Linked DNA regions of Nodosilinea sp. E11. The protein of the gene in region 4 binds, or shares a complex with, the protein of the main gene of each other region. Links are inferred from orthologs where the notes say so. Each region holds a gene or a part of one and is shown on either strand. Other genes may lie near its edges.

Region 1 (4,213 bases), 190 kb from region 4 along the record:
AAAAAGGCCACCCTGGGGTAGCCTTTTTCAACGTTGCCTTAGTAGGCATCTTGAAGTTCGTAGAAATCTGGGGAAATGTAATCTTTACGCAGGGGCCAGCCTACCCAGTCTTCTGGCATTAGCAACCGCTTAAGATTGGGATGCCCTTCGTAAATAATGCCGTACATATCGTAGCTCTCCCGCTCTTGCCAGTCAGCGGCTTTCCAAATCCAGTACACCGAGGGCACCCGAGGGTCGTGGCGAGGCAAAAACACCTTCACGCGCACTTCCTCGGGCCGATCGACGTTGTCGTCCAGCTTGATTAGGTGATAAAAGCTCACCAGGTCTTTGCCAGGGCCATCATCGTAGGCCCCCTGGCACTGAAGATAATTAAAGCCGTAGGCGTACAGCGCCGTGCAAATGGGGATTAAAAATTGAGGGTTAACCTTAATAATCTCGACCCCTAAGTGATCTCGAGGTTCTAGATCATGGTCAAACCCATTTTCCGTAAGCCAGCTAGAGGTTGCCCCAGCTTCGACCAAAGGTGCCGAGCTACCCTCAGACGATGGTTCAGGGGAAGGCGATTGAGTATCTGATTCAGCCATTTAGGAATCCTCACGTTCAGGGGCCAGCTCAGCCACGGTCTCAGGAATCGGCATCCCCATCGCCTCCATCAACTCCTTCGGAGGCGTGGAGTGGGTGCCCATCTGGAGGTACTGTCCGGTCAAAATCGGAGGCACCGTCTTGAGGTCGTGACTGCGTTCGTAAAAGCGGTGGGTTTGTAGGGTGTAAGCCCGATCTTGCATCGATTCGGTGGCCACCTTCTTACGCAGCTTAATGATGGCGTCAATGATGGCCTCAGGTCGCGGCGGGCAACCTGGAATGTACACATCTACCGGAATTAATTTGTCAACTCCACGTACCGCCGAAGGTGAGTCGGTGCTAAACATACCGCCGGTAATGGTGCAGGCTCCCATCGCAATCACGTACTTAGGATCGGGCATCTGCTCGTAGAGCCGCACTAGAGCTGGGGCCATCTTCATGGTTACCGTACCAGCAGTAATAATTAAATCAGCCTGCCGGGGACTGGCCCGAGGCAGTAGCCCAAACCGGTCAAAGTCAAACCGGGAGCCAATTAACGCCGCAAACTCAATGAAGCAACAGGCGGTGCCGTAGAGCAGCGGAAACAGGCTAGACAGCCGACACCAGTTGTAGAGGTCATCAACGGTCGTCAGAATGACATTTTCAGACAGATCATGGGTGATTGCTGGGGGAGCAGCAGGGTTGGCCAGCCTTTCCCCTGGGGCCAGACCAGTCTGATCAGCAGCAGAAGGGGGATTCATGACCATTCCAAGGCTCCTTTGCGCCAGGCGTACACAAGACCGACAACTAAGATGGCAATAAAAATCAGTGCCTCTATAAAGGCTAACAAGCCCAGCTGATTAAATGCCACCGCCCAGGGATACAAGAACACCGTTTCTACATCGAAGATCACGAAGACCAGGGCAAACATATAGTAGCGAATGTTGAACTGGATCCACGCACCCCCAATGGGTTCCATACCCGACTCGTAGGTGGTTCTGCGAGCGGGGCCACGGCTGATCGGGCGTAGCAATTTAGAGGCTGTCAAGGCCGCCACCGGCACCAGACAGGATATGAGTAAAAAGACTAAAAAATACTCGTAGCCAGATAAGACGAACACAGGTTCACCACCCTAGAAGCTAGTACACACAGCAAGAGCTAAGAATTAACAGCCCATGCGCTTCAGGTGTATTCTAAGCCAATTTAGCTGAAAAACCAGGAGCAGAGTTGGCCGGGCACCTGGAGTACGGGGGTGCGATCGCCCAGTTTGAACGCGGCTTAGTCTACATGAGCCGAGCGGCCCAACTGTGTCATAATTGTTTACAACGAGCTTTTTGCCCTGGGCAAGCCGTCAGAGTGTCTTAAACGGGCAGACTTTACCCATTGCCCCTCTAGCTCTTGCTGAACTTAAGGTGTCTTGGTCCTATGAGTGTTGAGTCTGAGCCTTCGGCTAATTTGCCTGAACCTGAAAATTTAGCCGCTGCTTCGCAGGAGATTCCTGTCCCTGACGGGGGCGCTCCTGAGGTTGCCGTCCTGACTCCAGAGGAAATGGACTGCTACGAGTGCCGCGCCTGTGGCTACTCCTACGAACCGGTGAAGGGTGACAGCCGGGCCAAGATTTCTCAAGGCACAGCCTTTGAGGATCTCCCTATCAACTGGCGCTGCCCGGTGTGTGGGGCCTCTAAGAAGCAGTTCAGCAATATCGGCCCCGTCAATGCTCCTTCTGGATTTAAAGAAAACCTGAACTACGGCCTGGGCGTAAATCGCCTAACTCCGGCGCAGAAAAATGTTTTGATTTTTAGCGCTCTAGCGCTGGGTTTCATCTTTTTTATTAGCCTCTACGGCTTAAGGTAGGGGCGCTGGGCTCTTTTGCGGTGAAAGTGGCTCAGTAATGGCTCTGGGGACTTGGGAGAGCAAAATTTGCTCTACGCTGGTTTAACTCGGATTGTTCTTGAACTGTTGTTTAGTAAAGTACGGGCTCTGATTATTTATGCACGCTGCGTTTGACTGGTTGAAGCGAGGCCTGGTGATGCTGGTAGCTGTAGTGCTAGCAACCGGCTGCTCGGGTTACTTTTTGGCGGACGCAGATGTGCATCCTTGGGAGCTCGTCAATGTGCCAATAGAAGCCACCTTGGCGGATGTCGCCTTTACCCAAGACGCCAACCACGGCTGGATCGTAGGCAACCGCAACACCCTGCTTGAAACCAAGGATGGGGGCGAGACGTGGAAAGTCCGCGAACTTGCCTTAGGCGATCAGCCCTACACGTTTACCTCAGTCGACTTTGCTGGGGAAGAGGGCTGGGTTACAGGGATTCCATCGGTGTTGCTGCACACGCCCGATGGCGGCACAACTTGGGAAAACGTGCCCTTAAGCAAAGAGCTGCCGGGTTCGCCCTTCTTGATCACGGCGGTGGGGCCTAAGTCGGCTGAGTTGGCCACCGACATCGGTGCTATCTATCGCACCGAAGACGGCGGACGCACCTGGAAAGCTCTGGTGCAAGGGGCTGTGGGCGTTGTGCGCAACATGGTGCGCTCCGATGATGGTCGCTATGTGGCCGTGTCGTCTCGGGGCAACTTTTACTCGACCTGGGCGGTAGGCCAAGACCAGTGGATTCCCCACAATCGCCAGAACTCAAGGCGGCTACAAAATATGGGGTTTGATAAGGATGGCAAGCTCTGGGTAATCGCCCGAGGCGGCCAGGTGCGGTTTTCTAACAGCCGCGCTTCCGATGACTTCACCGAGGCACTTAGCCCTGAGTTTGGTACAAGCTGGGGACTGCTCGATATGGCTTTTCGCACCGCTAATGAGGTTTGGGTGACCGGGGGCGGCGGCAACCTGCTGTGCAGCTTTGATGGCGGTGAGACCTGGTTTAAGGATCAATCGGTTGGCGATGTGCCCTCTAACTTTTACAAGGTCAAATTTTTAGGCCCCGACAAAGGCTTTATCTTGGGTCAGCAGGGCACCATTCTCAAGTACAGTCCAGAGACTGTCTAGGGAAACTTCCGGGAACTTCGTCAAAATAGCTTGTTAGGGTTTCCGGCGTTCTCTATGATTAGATCAGATTCTTCGCGTTCAGAGAGGAGACGTTGATATGGCAGGTTCTACAGGTGAGCGCCCGTTTGGCGACATCGTAACGAGTATTCGCTACTGGATTATCCATAGCATTACCATTCCCATGCTGTTTATTGCGGGTTGGCTGTTTGTCAGCACTGGCCTGGCCTACGATGCTTTTGGCACACCCCGACCCAACGACTATTACCCCGACAACCAAATGCAGCTGCCGATCGTGACCGATCGCTTTGAAGCGAAAGATCAGATCGACATGTTCTCGAATCGATAGCGCTTTAATTATTCCAACGTTTGATTGAACCTATGCAAAGCAATTCTCCTAACGATCAAATCACCTACCCGATCTTCACCGTGCGCTGGCTGGCCGTGCATACCCTAGGGGTACCCAGCGTCTTTTTCCTCGGGGCGATCGCGGCAATGCAGTTTATTCAACGATAAGAGAAAACCATGGAACGTAGTCCAAATCCTAACAAGCAACCTGTAGAACTGAACCGCACATCCCTATTTCTAGGTTTGTTGATGGTTTTCGTCCTCGGCCTGCTGTTTTCTAGCTACTTCTTCAACTAGGTTGAGCTAGTTGCC
Region 2 (4,408 bases), 530 kb from region 4 along the record:
TGAGTAGACAATGTTATCTAGCAACACCACGCCCAGAGCACCCCCCAGCGTCATCGCGGTCAGTATGCCAAAGGCAACGAGTTGTACCCCTTCCGCTAGCGTCACAATCCTGAACTCCTGATAAAAAATCGAGCTATTGCAGCAGTGGTTTTAGCTTAGGCGAATGTACCACGGAACTTCCCCTGGCGCATTCTTCCCGCGGTGCATCCGGTGCCTCAGTCGGCTTTGGTGGCATCGCCCTTCGCTTCGAGTTTGGCCTCAGCGGTTTCCTTGGCCTTGGCTGCTTCTAAAATCTCCTGAGGCATTTGCCCAGCCCGCCGCGCGTTGGGGGGCAAATCGTGGGGATCCATTACACCCTTAGGCAGGTAGGCCAACTCTCGCATGGGAGTCACCATCGGATCTTGGGTGACCTTGTAGGGCAAACGACCGAGGGCCACGTTGTCGTAGTTGAGTTCGTGGCGATCGTAGCTGGCTAGCTCATACTCTTCGGTCATGGAAAGGCAGTTGGTGGGGCAATACTCGACGCAGTTGCCGCAAAAAATGCATACTCCAAAGTCAATGCTGTAGTGCTTAAGATCTTTTTTCTTTGTAGCTTTGTCAAATTCCCAGTCAACCACCGGTAGGTTGATTGGGCACACCCGTACGCAAACCTCACAGGCAATACACTTATCAAACTCAAAGTGAATCCGCCCTCGAAACCGCTCAGAGGGAATTAGCTTCTCGTAGGGATACTGCACCGTGACCGGGCGGCGGCTCATGTGGTCGAAGGTAACAGACAGCCCCTGGCCGATGTATTTGGCCGCCTGTAAGCTTTCTTTGGCGTAGTCGCTGACTTGTTTGAGAAAACCCAGCATGGGGGGGTGACCTCCAGAGTTTTACAGGTGATTGAGTGGGGTAGTGCTAGTCATCCCTACCTATAGGGTAAGGCAGTGGCTCGGGGCTAGCCACCAAAGGCCATGGGAAAGGTGAGCTTGAGCGCTGCCGTCAGCAGCAGGTTCACCAGAGAAACCGGCAGCAAAAACTTCCAGCCAAAGTCGAGCAGCTGGTCAATGCGAACGCGGGGCACGGTCCACCGCAGCAGCACGGCAATAAAGACCAGGGCATAGGCCTTAAACAAGGTCATCATGATGCCTAAGGAGGCGGTAATCACCTGGAGCCAGGGAGTGGTTTCGCTCACCCCAATCAGACTAGCTAACCAGCTAACCGAAACCGGCGATTCCCAACCGCCCAGGTAAAGGATGGAGACGATCAGCGCCGACAGCACCAGGTTGACGTAGGAACCCACATAAAACAGGCCAAACTTCATGCCGGTATATTCGGTCTGGTAGCCCGCCACCAGCTCTTCTTCGGCCTCGGGGAGGTCAAAGGGCAAACGCTCGCACTCCGCCAGGGCCGCGATCCAGAAGATCAAGAACCCAGCCGGTTGCCGCCAGATGTTCCAGCCCAGGATGCCGTAGCCCGACTGCTGGTTGACAATGTCGATGGTGCTCAGGCTATTGGACATTAGCACCACCGCTAATACCGCCAGGGCCATGGGAATTTCGTAGCTGATGGACTGGGCCGCCGCTCGCAACCCTCCCAGTAGGGAGTACTTATTGTTGGAGGAATAGCCCGACATCAATAGGCCAATGGGGGCGATGCTGGAGAGGGCAATCCAGAGGAAGATGCCCACGCCGATGTCGGTAATCACCAGATTTTGGCCAAAGGGCACAATGAGGTAGGACAAAAAGACCGGAATCACCACGATCGCAGGCCCCAGGGTAAACAGAATGGGGTCGGCCTTGGCGGGGGTAATGTCTTCTTTAAAAATCAGCTTGATGCCGTCGGCGGCGGCCTGGAGGGTGCCCAGGGGACCGGCAAATTCTGGCCCAATCCGCTGCTGAGCGGCGGCAGAAATCTTGCGTTCTAGCCATACCGTCACAAAGATACTTACCGTGGCCCCAACCAGAATGACCACCATGGGCAGAGGTAGCCACAGGGCTTTAGCCGCTCCAGCGGGTAACCCCAGATCAACTAGGGTATTGACGAAGCTACCCTGTAGGTCAATTCCTTGATTCATGGGCCAGTCCTTAGCAACGGTACGATTGACTCTAACGAGGAAAAAACAGTTTTTTAGATTCTACCGTCATCTCTCCCCATCCACCGGGGCGAAGGCCGGGGATTCATAGGAAGTTTCGGTAAGAAGTATTGAAGGGGCGTAGGGGCTCGGCACATTCTATGCCATTGTCTCCCTGCTCAGGTCGCCAGATTAGAGTAACCTCTGAGCATCTCTACTTGCCGCTGGCCAGATGCCCCTGACTCTTGCGTTTTTCGTCGCTCTACTTCCGCTGCTAACGGTTTTTTTGCTGCTGGTGGTAGCTCGCCGCCCGGCCAGTCAAGCCATGCCAGGGGCGCTGGTGGTAACGGCACTGGCGGCAGGTCTGGCCTGGCGGGTGCCGGTGAACTATATCGCGGCGTCGCTGGTGCAGGGGGTGGCGATCGCGGCCGAAATTCTCTTCATTGTGTTTGGGGCAATTTTACTGCTCAACGTGCTGCAAGCCTCCGGGGCGATCGCGGTGATTCGTCAGAGTTTGCTGGCGCTGTCGCCCGATCGCCGGGTGCAGATGATCGTGATTGCCTGGCTGTTTGGCAGCTTTATCGAAGGGGCCTCGGGGTTTGGCACTCCGGCGGTGATCTGTGTGCCGCTGCTGGTAGCGGTGGGGTTCCCGGCGATGGCGGCGGTGATGGCCGCGCTGATTATTCAGAGTACCCCCTCGACCTTTGGAGCAGTGGGCACCCCCCTAGTGTTTGGCATGGAGGCGGGGCTGGGCGGGGCCACAGCGGTAGAGGCCGCCCTATCGGCCCAAAACCTAAGCCTGATGGAGTTTATTGCCCAGGTGGGTAGCCGGGCTGCGCTGCTCCATGCGGCGATCGGCACCTTTGTGCCGCTGCTGCTGGTGGTGATCATTACCCGCACTTTTGGTGAGGGCCAGGCCAGGGCTGAGGGTCCACGCCTGTGGAAGTTTGCCCTGGTGGCAGGATTGGCCTTTACGGTACCCTACGCCTTGACGGCCATCTTTTTAGGCCCAGAGTTCCCCTCGATGATCGGTGGGCTGGTGGGGCTGGCCATTGTCGTCACGATCATTCGCCAAGGCTGGCTGCAACCTGAGCAGCCATGGCAGTTCCCGGCTGAAGAGACTTGGCCCGAGACGTGGTCAGGAACCGTGATGCCATCGCTCACTCCGCCACCAGCGGGAATGACGGTGTTCAAAGCCTGGCTGCCCTACGTCTTCCTCGGGGTGCTGCTGGTGCTGTCACGCCTGACGCAGCTGCCGCTCAAGGGCTGGCTTCAGGGCCTACGGGCGGCGTGGACTGGCATGTTTGGCACCACCATCACGGTGGCCTCGACGCCGCTCTACCTCCCCGCCACCATGTTTTTGCTCGTGGTGGCCATCACCTACGTTCTGCACCAGATGAAACCCAGTGATCTGGGCCGGGCCGTGGGGCGATCGCTGCCGATTCTGCAAAAAACCACGCTTGCCCTGGGGGCAGCGGTGCTGATGGCGCGGGTCTTTATTAACTCCGACGTCAACAGTGCTGGTCTGCCCAGCATGCCCTTGGCCCTAGCCGAAGGCATGTCGGCCCTAGCTGGGGGCACCTGGCCGCTGTTTGCCGCTGTGGTGGGCTTGGTAGGGGCTTTTGTGGCGGGCAGCGTCACCGTCAGCAACATGATGTTCTCGCTATTTCAGTTTGGGGTCGCCGAGAATATTGGCGCGCCGCCGTCGCTAATTTTGGCCTTGCAAACCGTGGGGGCCTCAGCGGGCAACGTGATTTGCGTCTCTAATGTGGTGGCAGCAGCGGCCACGGTGGGATTGCTGGGGCGCGAGGGGCTGCTAGTGCGCCAGCTCTTGCCGGTGGTGATCTATTACCTAGGCCTAGCGGGACTCATGGGCATCGTCTGGGCCACAGTTGGGGGATGAGAGGGGGAGGACATCCAGAAACCTTAGAAACGTTCAACCGTTTTTAGGGAAAATGTCTGAACCAGGCTGGCTACAGCTATATCAGGTGTCAAGTTTAAGGGGTGGCCTGAAACCTGACACATTGAATCTGATTACCAGCCAAACAAAAGCCCCCCGACGCAAGCGCCAGAGGGGCAGGAGTTCCTGAAAATCGTCACTGAATCAATAATCTGTGCTGAGGGAGAGAGTGCCCAGGGGGGTCTGACCCATCAGGTGGCTCCCTAAGAAGGCAAAGACACAGAGAAACCCTGTTTGTCCCAAATTTGGGGGCGGTTAGACAGGTCTACATAGCTCTGGCTACGAGGACCAGTGTAGATCTGGGTAGGGCGGAAGATGCGGTTTTCGCCTAGCTGCTCTTTCCAGTGGGCTAGCCAGCCAGCCACCCGGGCGATCGCAAAGATCGGCGTAAA
Region 3 (4,334 bases), 200 kb from region 4 along the record:
TTCTTTAAATCCAGAAGGAGCATTGACGGGGCCGATATTGCTGAACTGCTTCTTAGAGGCCCCACACACCGGGCAGCGCCAGTTGATAGGGAGATCCTCAAAGGCTGTGCCTTGAGAAATCTTGGCCCGGCTGTCACCCTTCACCGGTTCGTAGGAGTAGCCACAGGCGCGGCACTCGTAGCAGTCCATTTCCTCTGGAGTCAGGACGGCAACCTCAGGAGCGCCCCCGTCAGGGACAGGAATCTCCTGCGAAGCAGCGGCTAAATTTTCAGGTTCAGGCAAATTAGCCGAAGGCTCAGACTCAACACTCATAGGACCAAGACACCTTAAGTTCAGCAAGAGCTAGAGGGGCAATGGGTAAAGTCTGCCCGTTTAAGACACTCTGACGGCTTGCCCAGGGCAAAAAGCTCGTTGTAAACAATTATGACACAGTTGGGCCGCTCGGCTCATGTAGACTAAGCCGCGTTCAAACTGGGCGATCGCACCCCCGTACTCCAGGTGCCCGGCCAACTCTGCTCCTGGTTTTTCAGCTAAATTGGCTTAGAATACACCTGAAGCGCATGGGCTGTTAATTCTTAGCTCTTGCTGTGTGTACTAGCTTCTAGGGTGGTGAACCTGTGTTCGTCTTATCTGGCTACGAGTATTTTTTAGTCTTTTTACTCATATCCTGTCTGGTGCCGGTGGCGGCCTTGACAGCCTCTAAATTGCTACGCCCGATCAGCCGTGGCCCCGCTCGCAGAACCACCTACGAGTCGGGTATGGAACCCATTGGGGGTGCGTGGATCCAGTTCAACATTCGCTACTATATGTTTGCCCTGGTCTTCGTGATCTTCGATGTAGAAACGGTGTTCTTGTATCCCTGGGCGGTGGCATTTAATCAGCTGGGCTTGTTAGCCTTTATAGAGGCACTGATTTTTATTGCCATCTTAGTTGTCGGTCTTGTGTACGCCTGGCGCAAAGGAGCCTTGGAATGGTCATGAATCCCCCTTCTGCTGCTGATCAGACTGGTCTGGCCCCAGGGGAAAGGCTGGCCAACCCTGCTGCTCCCCCAGCAATCACCCATGATCTGTCTGAAAATGTCATTCTGACGACCGTTGATGACCTCTACAACTGGTGTCGGCTGTCTAGCCTGTTTCCGCTGCTCTACGGCACCGCCTGTTGCTTCATTGAGTTTGCGGCGTTAATTGGCTCCCGGTTTGACTTTGACCGGTTTGGGCTACTGCCTCGGGCCAGTCCCCGGCAGGCTGATTTAATTATTACTGCTGGTACGGTAACCATGAAGATGGCCCCAGCTCTAGTGCGGCTCTACGAGCAGATGCCCGATCCTAAGTACGTGATTGCGATGGGAGCCTGCACCATTACCGGCGGTATGTTTAGCACCGACTCACCTTCGGCGGTACGTGGAGTTGACAAATTAATTCCGGTAGATGTGTACATTCCAGGTTGCCCGCCGCGACCTGAGGCCATCATTGACGCCATCATTAAGCTGCGTAAGAAGGTGGCCACCGAATCGATGCAAGATCGGGCTTACACCCTACAAACCCACCGCTTTTACGAACGCAGTCACGACCTCAAGACGGTGCCTCCGATTTTGACCGGACAGTACCTCCAGATGGGCACCCACTCCACGCCTCCGAAGGAGTTGATGGAGGCGATGGGGATGCCGATTCCTGAGACCGTGGCTGAGCTGGCCCCTGAACGTGAGGATTCCTAAATGGCTGAATCAGATACTCAATCGCCTTCCCCTGAACCATCGTCTGAGGGTAGCTCGGCACCTTTGGTCGAAGCTGGGGCAACCTCTAGCTGGCTTACGGAAAATGGGTTTGACCATGATCTAGAACCTCGAGATCACTTAGGGGTCGAGATTATTAAGGTTAACCCTCAATTTTTAATCCCCATTTGCACGGCGCTGTACGCCTACGGCTTTAATTATCTTCAGTGCCAGGGGGCCTACGATGATGGCCCTGGCAAAGACCTGGTGAGCTTTTATCACCTAATCAAGCTGGACGACAACGTCGATCGGCCCGAGGAAGTGCGCGTGAAGGTGTTTTTGCCTCGCCACGACCCTCGGGTGCCCTCGGTGTACTGGATTTGGAAAGCCGCTGACTGGCAAGAGCGGGAGAGCTACGATATGTACGGCATTATTTACGAAGGGCATCCCAATCTTAAGCGGTTGCTAATGCCAGAAGACTGGGTAGGCTGGCCCCTGCGTAAAGATTACATTTCCCCAGATTTCTACGAACTTCAAGATGCCTACTAAGGCAACGTTGAAAAAGGCTACCCCAGGGTGGCCTTTTTGTTGCCCAAAAATCACCTTAGCTGTGAGACAGGCGGGTGACAAAGCTGCGGAGGCACTCCCCGACAGGGTAAGATCTGACCTTGATTGAGCAAGTGAGAGGACAGACCCCTGAAAACCCGCGTTATTATCGTGCGCCACGGGCAGAGCACCTACAACCAGCTAAAGCGTATCCAAGGCCACTGCGACGAATCAGAATTGACCCCGATGGGCGAGGCCCAGGCATTGCAGGTGGGGCAGGCTCTGGCAGGCATTCCCTTTGATGCGGTATGGGCTAGCCCTCTCAAGCGCGCCCGCAAGACAGCAGAGCTGATCGTCAGTGAGCTACAAAAGGCCACGCCTGGGCTGGCAGCCCCTACCTTTACCGATGAGCTCAAGGAAATTAGCCTGCCGCTGTGGGAGGGGATGGCGTTTACCGAGGCGGAGGGCCAGTATGCCGAAAGCTTTTATCAGTGGCGCACTGACCCAGCCAACTTTGTGATGGCTGTGCCCCACCCGGAAGGGACTACGGTTGATTTTTATCCCATTCGTGAGCTGTACCAGCAGGCGGCCCGGTTTTGGCAGGGGTTGCTGGCTCAACACCAGGGCCAAACTCTTTTGGTGGTGGCCCATAGCGCTATTAATCGAGCGTTGATTAGCACTGCCATTGGCCTAGGGCCAGAATACTTTAACAACCTGAATCAGTCTAACTGTAGTATCAGTGTGCTGAACTTTGCCGGGGGCTGGCCGAGCCCCGTGCAGGTGGAGGCGATGAATTTGACCAGTCATCTGGGCGACCCGCTGCCCGCCATGCGCCAGGGACACCGGGGGCCACGCATGCTGCTGGTGCGCCACGGTGAAACGGAGTGGAACCGGCAGGGGCGTTTTCAGGGGCAGATAGATGTACCGCTGAATGACAATGGTCGAGCCCAGGGGGCGAAGGCGGCGGCGTTTCTTCAGCCGGTGGCGATTGATGCAGCCTATACCAGCTTTATGGCCCGGCCTAGGGAAACCGCTGAACTTATTCTTCAGCACCACCCAGGCTTAACGCTGCACGCCGTAAATGAGCTGCAAGAAATTAGCCACGGTGAGTGGGAAGGACTGTTTGAGGCCGAGATTGAGGGAGGCTATCCGGGGATGCTGGAGCAGTGGCAGAGTGCGCCGGAAACGGTACAGATGCCAGGCGGCGAAAATTTAGAGCAGGTCTGGCATCGCTCCATTGCGGCTTGGAAGCAAATTGTGGCGGCTCACAGTGGTGGCGATGCGGTGCAGACTGTGCTGGTGGTCGCCCACGATGCGGTGAATAAAGCCTTGCTGTGCCATGTGCTGGGGATGGGGCCAGAGTCGTTTTGGCGCTTTAAGCAGGGTAATGGCGCGGTCAGCGTGATTGATTACCCCAACGGCATTGACAGCGCTCCGGTGCTGACCACAGCCAACATCACTATTCATCTGTCGGGCAGCGTGTTAGATAAAACCGCAGCGGGGGCACTGTGACGGGGGTTCAGCTCATTCAGCAGGTGCGAGTGCTGGATGCGGTGACGCAAACCGACCAGGTGGCTGATGTATTGATTCGGCAGGGGATGATTGAGGCGATCGCCCCGGTTCTTTCGGATATTCCCGCTGGGGGCGAGGTGGTAGCGGGGCAGGGCAAAGTGCTCATGCCCGGCCTGGTAGATTTGTACAGCCACTCCGGTGAGCCTGGCCATGAGTCGAGGGAAACCCTGGAGTCTTTGCTGAAGGCGGGGCGGGCGGGCGGCTTTACCCGGCTGGGAATTTTACCGGATACTGAACCCGCCATTGACCACCCGGCCATGGTAGATCAGCTGCTGATTCGCCAGCGAAGCTTGGCCTTAAACCATGCTTCGTTGCCCCATCTGTATGTTTGGGGGGCGCTGACCCAAGCGGCCCAGGGGCAGCAAATGGTGGAGCTGGCCGAATTGGCGGCGGCTCCCATTGTGGGCTTTGCCGATGGGCGGGCCATTCAAAATCTGTTGCTGGTGAAGCGGCTGTTGCAATACCTTCAGCCCTGGGGTAAACCGGTAGCGCTGTGGAGCTGCGA
Region 4 (4,385 bases):
ATACAGCAAACTGCTATTATTTGCAAGGTAATTCTGCCAGTGTTCCGCAAGCTTATTTGTATCTTCAATAGTTTGCTCAATGCTTTTGCTCTCTTTTTCTCGCTCCTTGCTGTCGCGATATATTTGCCATTGACTATTTCTTGTGATAAGTGCAGCAATGATAGAACCAAGGCCCAATACGGCAAGTAGTGGAGCGTATACCAGTAGCCCATCTAAAAGTGATGGTGACGTTGCTAATTGCTGCTGTGGTACTGTTGGTATCGTTGTAGTTGTAGTTGTAGTTGGCATCGATGCTGCGGCAGTAAAAGATGTCTTCATAACGTTCAAATAATTTCTATAAGTACTGTACATTGAGTCTGGTAAAATCATTGGGATTAGCATCCCATTAACATAATGATGACCTTTCTTGTCGGCAAATAGTAAGAAAGTAGCGAAAGGCCTATGTCTTGCTAAAACGATAAGTAATTGTAGTGTGGGCACTGCCAGCCCTGTCATCACCAACCCATCGAGAACACTACCTAGAGCATCTTCCCTCACCCCCAAACACCCGATTATCGACGCGCCTGCATTCGTGGCATTGATGGGGTGGTGGGCAGTGCCCACCCTGCTTGGCGTCAACCGCAGACCTATCTTTGCAGGAGCCGACAAGTTTGAGGGGGAGGGGTGGGTGGTGGGTGAATAAATGGGGTGGTGGGCAGTGCCCACCCTACTTGACTGGAACGAGTACTGCTTACGCAGCGTAGCCCTGTGGTTAAAGTCGGTTGCAGAACCTTCGGATTAAATCAAATCTTCGCCTGATCGCGTTACCTCACCTGATTCTCAGATTTCTCAGACAGCTCTTAAGGCGATTTCAGACTGCCATCAGACCGCTCTCAGCCACCCCCAGCACTATAGAACTCAAGTTGATTGATTCAACACATCCTCTGAGTTCTAAAGGAGCTGACTGTTATGAAACGCACTGCCCTGTTCATGCTGACCACTGCGATCGCCGCCACCATCATCGCCCCAGCCTTAGCGGCCCCCAACTTCCGCCATCTGCGCGAAGCCAACCTAGAGAAGTCTGCCGTAGACTTTGAGCAACTGCGCGAAGAAAACCGCGACAAAGTCGATTTTCGCAAGCTTCGCGAAGAGCGCCTCAACAAAGTCGACTTCCGCCAGCTGCGCGAAGCAAATTTAGAGAAGTCTGCCGTAGACTTTGAGCAGCTGCGCGAAGAAAACCGCGACAAAGTCGATTTTCGCAAGCTTCGCGAAGAGCGCCTCAACAAAGCCGATCTAGCTTAGGAATCTGCCAAGCCAAAGGTGATGGGTTAGTAGGTTCAGTGTGTCAGGTGTCAGGTGTTAGAGCTGCCATAGACCTGACACCTGACCTCCATTTCCCAAAAACCTTTTAAAAAACAGCAGGTTCTTTACGGAATCGCTCAGGCCCTGTTTGTAGTTTTCGGTGGCAAGGCTAAGTTGAGTCACTCCGCCCTCTGGTATTTCTATACCCAGAGGGTGGAGCTATCTAGGCCCATAGCTGCCCTATGGCAGCTGGCCCGATGACCCTAGCTCTAGTTCTTCTCTAAGCAGATTCTCGTAGATGCGGGGCAGCCGAGCCGTCATAGTATTTGATTCAATGCCATAGCCCAGACTAGTCCAGGTGCCCGAAAGGCGTTTTAGCACCTCATCTAGACGACCATCGCGCAGGGCCGCAGGAATGTCGAGGTTCCAAGCTGACGAATCTTTGAGCCAATAGTAAACCACTAAATCTTGCGACTCAGGGTCAAAGCTGTAGTCGCCCCAGCCACCAAACCAGCTAGACGACTTGGGATGATATTGACGGGCTTTTTCTTGCCAGGTGGTAGTTAAAAACTGGTAGCGCCCGGCAGCCGTGGTGCAGCGGCCCTGGTTTGGCCCCGCCACAATCTCAATACAAATATCGGGATGGTGGTTGAGCTTGGCAACTAGCTCACCGCCGTAGAGCACGTGGTAAGGCTGGTTGATATTTGACTCGGCGGCAGAAATGGTGCGCATCAGCGCCCGCACGTAGGGGTCACCACCCGACATAGCAAGAGGCTCGGGGTGGCTAACCCACACAGTTTTTTGCAGCTGCCGCAGGGTTCGCAACTGCCGCAGAGAAGTAGGAATGGGCACCGATCGCACCCCAACAAACCCAACCCCCAAGAGCAGCAGGATGACGATGGCCAACGCCCGCCGCCGCTTGGCCAGCTGTATCTGGCGCTGGCGGGCACGGTTGCGGGCAGTGCTAGAGGGCAGTGAGGTCACAGGTGACAGGTCTAACAGGAACAAGTGGCGGCTAGGCGACTTCAGGGTTAGGGCAAAGCGCCTAGCCCAAAGCAAAACCTAGGCCATAGCTATCGTAGTTCATTGGCCCCTCAATCTGGGCCGGGGTGTCGCCCCTAGCGATCGACCGACCCCATGATGATGTCAATGCTGCCCAGAATGGCCATAATGTCGGCCACTTTGACCCCCTTGAGCAGGTGGGGCAAAATTTGCAGGTTGACAAAATCGGCGGCGCGAACCTTAAAGCGCCAGGGGAAGACGGTGTCATTGCCCATAATGAACACGCCCAGTTCACCTTTACCGCTTTCTAAGCGCACATAGTGTTCGCCAGCCGGAATTTTGAAGGTCGGAGCAATCTTTTTGCCGATGAACTGGTAGTCAAAGCTGTTCCACTCCGACTTGGGGCCTTCGGCCATGCGTTTGGCCTCCAGGTTTTCAAAGGGGCCACCCGGAATTTGGGCGCAGGCCTGTCGCAGAATTTTGACAGACTCACGCATTTCGCGAATGCGCACCTGATACCGGGCCATACAATCGCCAGCGGTTTCGTACTGCACATCCCAGTCAAAGTCGTCGTAGCACTCGTAGTGGTCAACCTTGCGCAGGTCCCACTTGACGCCGGAGCCGCGCAGCATGGGGCCAGACAGCCCCCAGGCGATCGCCTCATCGCGGGAGATGGTGCCTATCCCTTCGATCCGACGGCGAAAGATGGGGTTATTGGTGATCAGTTTTTCGTACTCATCGACCTTGGGCAAAAAGTAATCGCAGAAATCGAGGCACTTGTCGAGCCAGCCGTAGGGCAGGTCGGCGGCAACTCCACCAATGCGGAAATAGTTGTTGTTGACCATGCGATAGCCCGTAGCGGCTTCCCACAGGTCGTAGATCATCTCCCGCTCGCGGAAAATGTAGAAGAAGGGGGTTTGGGCACCGACGTCGGCCAAGAAGGGGCCTAGCCACAGTAGGTGGTTGGCGATGCGGTTTAGCTCCAGCATGATGACGCGGATGTAGCTGGCCCGCTTGGGCACCTCGATGTCGGCCAGTTTCTCAGGGGCGTTGACCGTAATGGCTTCGTTGAACATGCCCGCCGCATAGTCCCAACGGCTGACGTAGGGCACAAACATGACGTTGGTGCGGTTTTCAGCAATTTTTTCCATGCCCCGGTGCAGGTAGCCAATCACCGGCTCGCAGTCGAGTACATCTTCGCCGTCGAGGGTGACAATTAACCGCAGCACCCCGTGCATGGAGGGGTGGTGAGGCCCCATGTTGAGCACCATGGGTTCTGTCTTAGTTTCAATAATCGACATAGGGGCTACCCAATCGTCAAAATCTGGTTCTGCTGTATCTTTGAGTATCTTAATGGGTATCGACTAAGTTGGCGATACGAAGCAGGGATTGAGATTGCCAATGGCAGAGCCAGAGTTTCATCATGTGCCGGTGCTGCCTGAGGCGGTCATCGCAGGACTCAGCATTCAGCCCGGTGGCCGCTATTTAGACGCCACAGCGGGGGGCGGCGGCCACAGTCGGCTCATTTTAGAGGCCGACCCCACGGTGAACCTGGTGGCGGTCGATCAAGATGCAGCGGCGATCGCCGCCACCCGGGCCAACCTGGCCGAGTTTGGCGACAGAGTCACCACCTGGCACGGCAACTTTGCCAATCTGAAACCACCGGGGCCCCCGTTCAATGGCATCTTGGCTGACCTTGGGGTGAGTTCGGTGCAGCTCGATGTCGGCGATCGCGGCTTTAGCTTTCGCCAGAGCGCTCCCCTCGACATGCGTATGGATCCGCGCCAAGACCTCACTGCCGCCGACATTGTCAACCACTGGGATGAGACTGAGCTAGCCAACCTGATCTACACCTACGGCGAAGAACGGCTTTCTCGCCGCATCGCCCGCAAAATTGTCGATCAGCGCCCTTGGCAAACCACCACCGATTTAGCCGAAGCCATCTTCCATTCGGTGCCCCGCAGCTATCGCTATGGCCGCATTCACCCCGCCACCCGCACCTTTCAGGCCTTAAGAATTGCCGTCAACCGCGAGCTAGACGTGCTCGAGACCCTGCTCAAGCTCGCCCCCACCTGGCTCGCCCCCAGTGGGCGGCTGGCGAT

The links.
Region 1: the proteins of RRF56_RS19765 (region 4) and ndhC are in contact, whole or in part, in a cryo-EM structure (PDB 6ZJN), measured with the Thermus thermophilus proteins. The link is inferred for Nodosilinea sp. E11 from one-to-one orthologs. Residues at the interface, in WP_223903221.1 of Thermus thermophilus: Met26, Thr27, Asn29, Gly31, Pro32, His34; in WP_096411116.1 of Thermus thermophilus: Glu45, Ser46, Asn48, Pro50, Ala51, Gly52, Glu53.
Region 2: the proteins of RRF56_RS19765 (region 4) and nuoH are in contact, whole or in part, in a cryo-EM structure (PDB 6ZJN), measured with the Thermus thermophilus proteins. The link is inferred for Nodosilinea sp. E11 from one-to-one orthologs. Residues at the interface, in WP_223903221.1 of Thermus thermophilus: Pro35, Ser36, Asp139, Gly141, Ala142; in WP_096411122.1 of Thermus thermophilus: Ala224, Glu225, Gln226, Glu227, Ala295, Trp297, Phe298, Arg299.
Region 3: the proteins of RRF56_RS19765 (region 4) and RRF56_RS20700 are in contact, whole or in part, in a cryo-EM structure (PDB 6KHJ), measured with the Thermosynechococcus vestitus proteins. The link is inferred for Nodosilinea sp. E11 from one-to-one orthologs. Residues at the interface, in WP_011057128.1 of Thermosynechococcus vestitus: Pro17, His18, His19, Pro20, Ser21, Met22, Val25, Arg27, Met29, Thr31, Ile38, Asp39, Cys40, Glu41, Pro42, Val43, Ile44, Gly45, Tyr46, Leu47, His48, Arg49, Gly50, Met51, Lys53, Ile54, Asn57, Arg58, Pro65, Tyr66; in WP_011056552.1 of Thermosynechococcus vestitus: Leu46, Met47, Tyr48, Thr50, Ala51, Cys52, Phe54, Ile55, Glu56, Ala58, Ala59, Ile61, Gly62, Ser63, Arg64, Phe65, Asn76, Pro78, Thr89, Thr91, Lys93, Met94, Ala97, Leu101, Met123, Phe124, Ser126, Asp127, Ser128, Tyr129.

What each region holds. Positions count from the first base shown.
Region 1 is NZ_CP136520.1:4,165,788-4,170,000, reverse strand. Bases 1-2,721 are described here. They hold ndhC (photosynthetic/respiratory NAD(P)H-quinone oxidoreductase subunit C), read right to left. Parts: upstream 1,682-2,721; coding sequence 1,319-1,681; downstream 1-1,318. Other genes in these bases: RRF56_RS20685 (photosynthesis system II assembly factor Ycf48), read left to right, coding at 2,552-2,721; RRF56_RS20690 (rubredoxin), read left to right, coding at 2,110-2,415; RRF56_RS20700 (NADH dehydrogenase subunit K), read right to left, coding at 585-1,328; RRF56_RS20705 (NAD(P)H-quinone oxidoreductase subunit J), read right to left, coding at 39-584. In the rest of the region: more of RRF56_RS20685, read left to right, coding at 2,722-3,556; psbE (cytochrome b559 subunit alpha), read left to right, coding at 3,654-3,902; psbF (cytochrome b559 subunit beta), read left to right, coding at 3,935-4,069; RRF56_RS20670 (photosystem II reaction center protein L), read left to right, coding at 4,079-4,198. UniProt on the Escherichia coli protein: NDH-1 shuttles electrons from NADH, via FMN and iron-sulfur (Fe-S) centers, to quinones in the respiratory chain. The immediate electron acceptor for the enzyme in this species is believed to be ubiquinone.
Region 2 is NZ_CP136520.1:3,445,961-3,450,368, reverse strand. The notes cover bases 1-2,916. They hold nuoH (NADH-quinone oxidoreductase subunit NuoH), read right to left. Parts: upstream 2,060-2,916; coding sequence 941-2,059; downstream 1-940. Other genes in these bases: RRF56_RS17465 (L-lactate permease), read left to right, coding at 2,289-2,916; ndhI (NAD(P)H-quinone oxidoreductase subunit I), read right to left, coding at 216-851; RRF56_RS17480 (NADH-quinone oxidoreductase subunit J), read right to left, coding at 1-105. In the rest of the region: more of RRF56_RS17465, read left to right, coding at 2,917-3,959; RRF56_RS17460 (citrate synthase), read right to left, coding at 4,220-4,408. UniProt on the Escherichia coli protein: NDH-1 shuttles electrons from NADH, via FMN and iron-sulfur (Fe-S) centers, to quinones in the respiratory chain. The immediate electron acceptor for the enzyme in this species is believed to be ubiquinone.
Region 3 is NZ_CP136520.1:4,167,703-4,172,036, forward strand. Bases 1-2,842 are described here. They hold RRF56_RS20700 (NADH dehydrogenase subunit K), read left to right. Parts: upstream 1-970; coding sequence 971-1,714; downstream 1,715-2,842. Other genes in these bases: RRF56_RS20690 (rubredoxin), read right to left, coding at 1-189; ndhC (photosynthetic/respiratory NAD(P)H-quinone oxidoreductase subunit C), read left to right, coding at 618-980; RRF56_RS20705 (NAD(P)H-quinone oxidoreductase subunit J), read left to right, coding at 1,715-2,260; RRF56_RS20710 (histidine phosphatase family protein), read left to right, coding at 2,429-2,842. Also shown: more of RRF56_RS20710, read left to right, coding at 2,843-3,769; RRF56_RS20715 (dihydroorotase), read left to right, coding at 3,766-4,334. UniProt on the Escherichia coli protein: NDH-1 shuttles electrons from NADH, via FMN and iron-sulfur (Fe-S) centers, to quinones in the respiratory chain. The immediate electron acceptor for the enzyme in this species is ubiquinone.
Region 4 is NZ_CP136520.1:3,972,590-3,976,974, reverse strand. Bases 1,493-4,385 are described here. They hold RRF56_RS19765 (NAD(P)H-quinone oxidoreductase subunit H), read right to left. Parts: upstream 3,585-4,385; coding sequence 2,400-3,584; downstream 1,493-2,399. Other genes in these bases: rsmH (16S rRNA (cytosine(1402)-N(4))-methyltransferase RsmH), read left to right, coding at 3,685-4,385; RRF56_RS19770 (glycoside hydrolase family protein), read right to left, coding at 1,522-2,265. Also shown: RRF56_RS19780 (hypothetical protein), read right to left, coding at 1-648; RRF56_RS19775 (hypothetical protein), read left to right, coding at 949-1,281.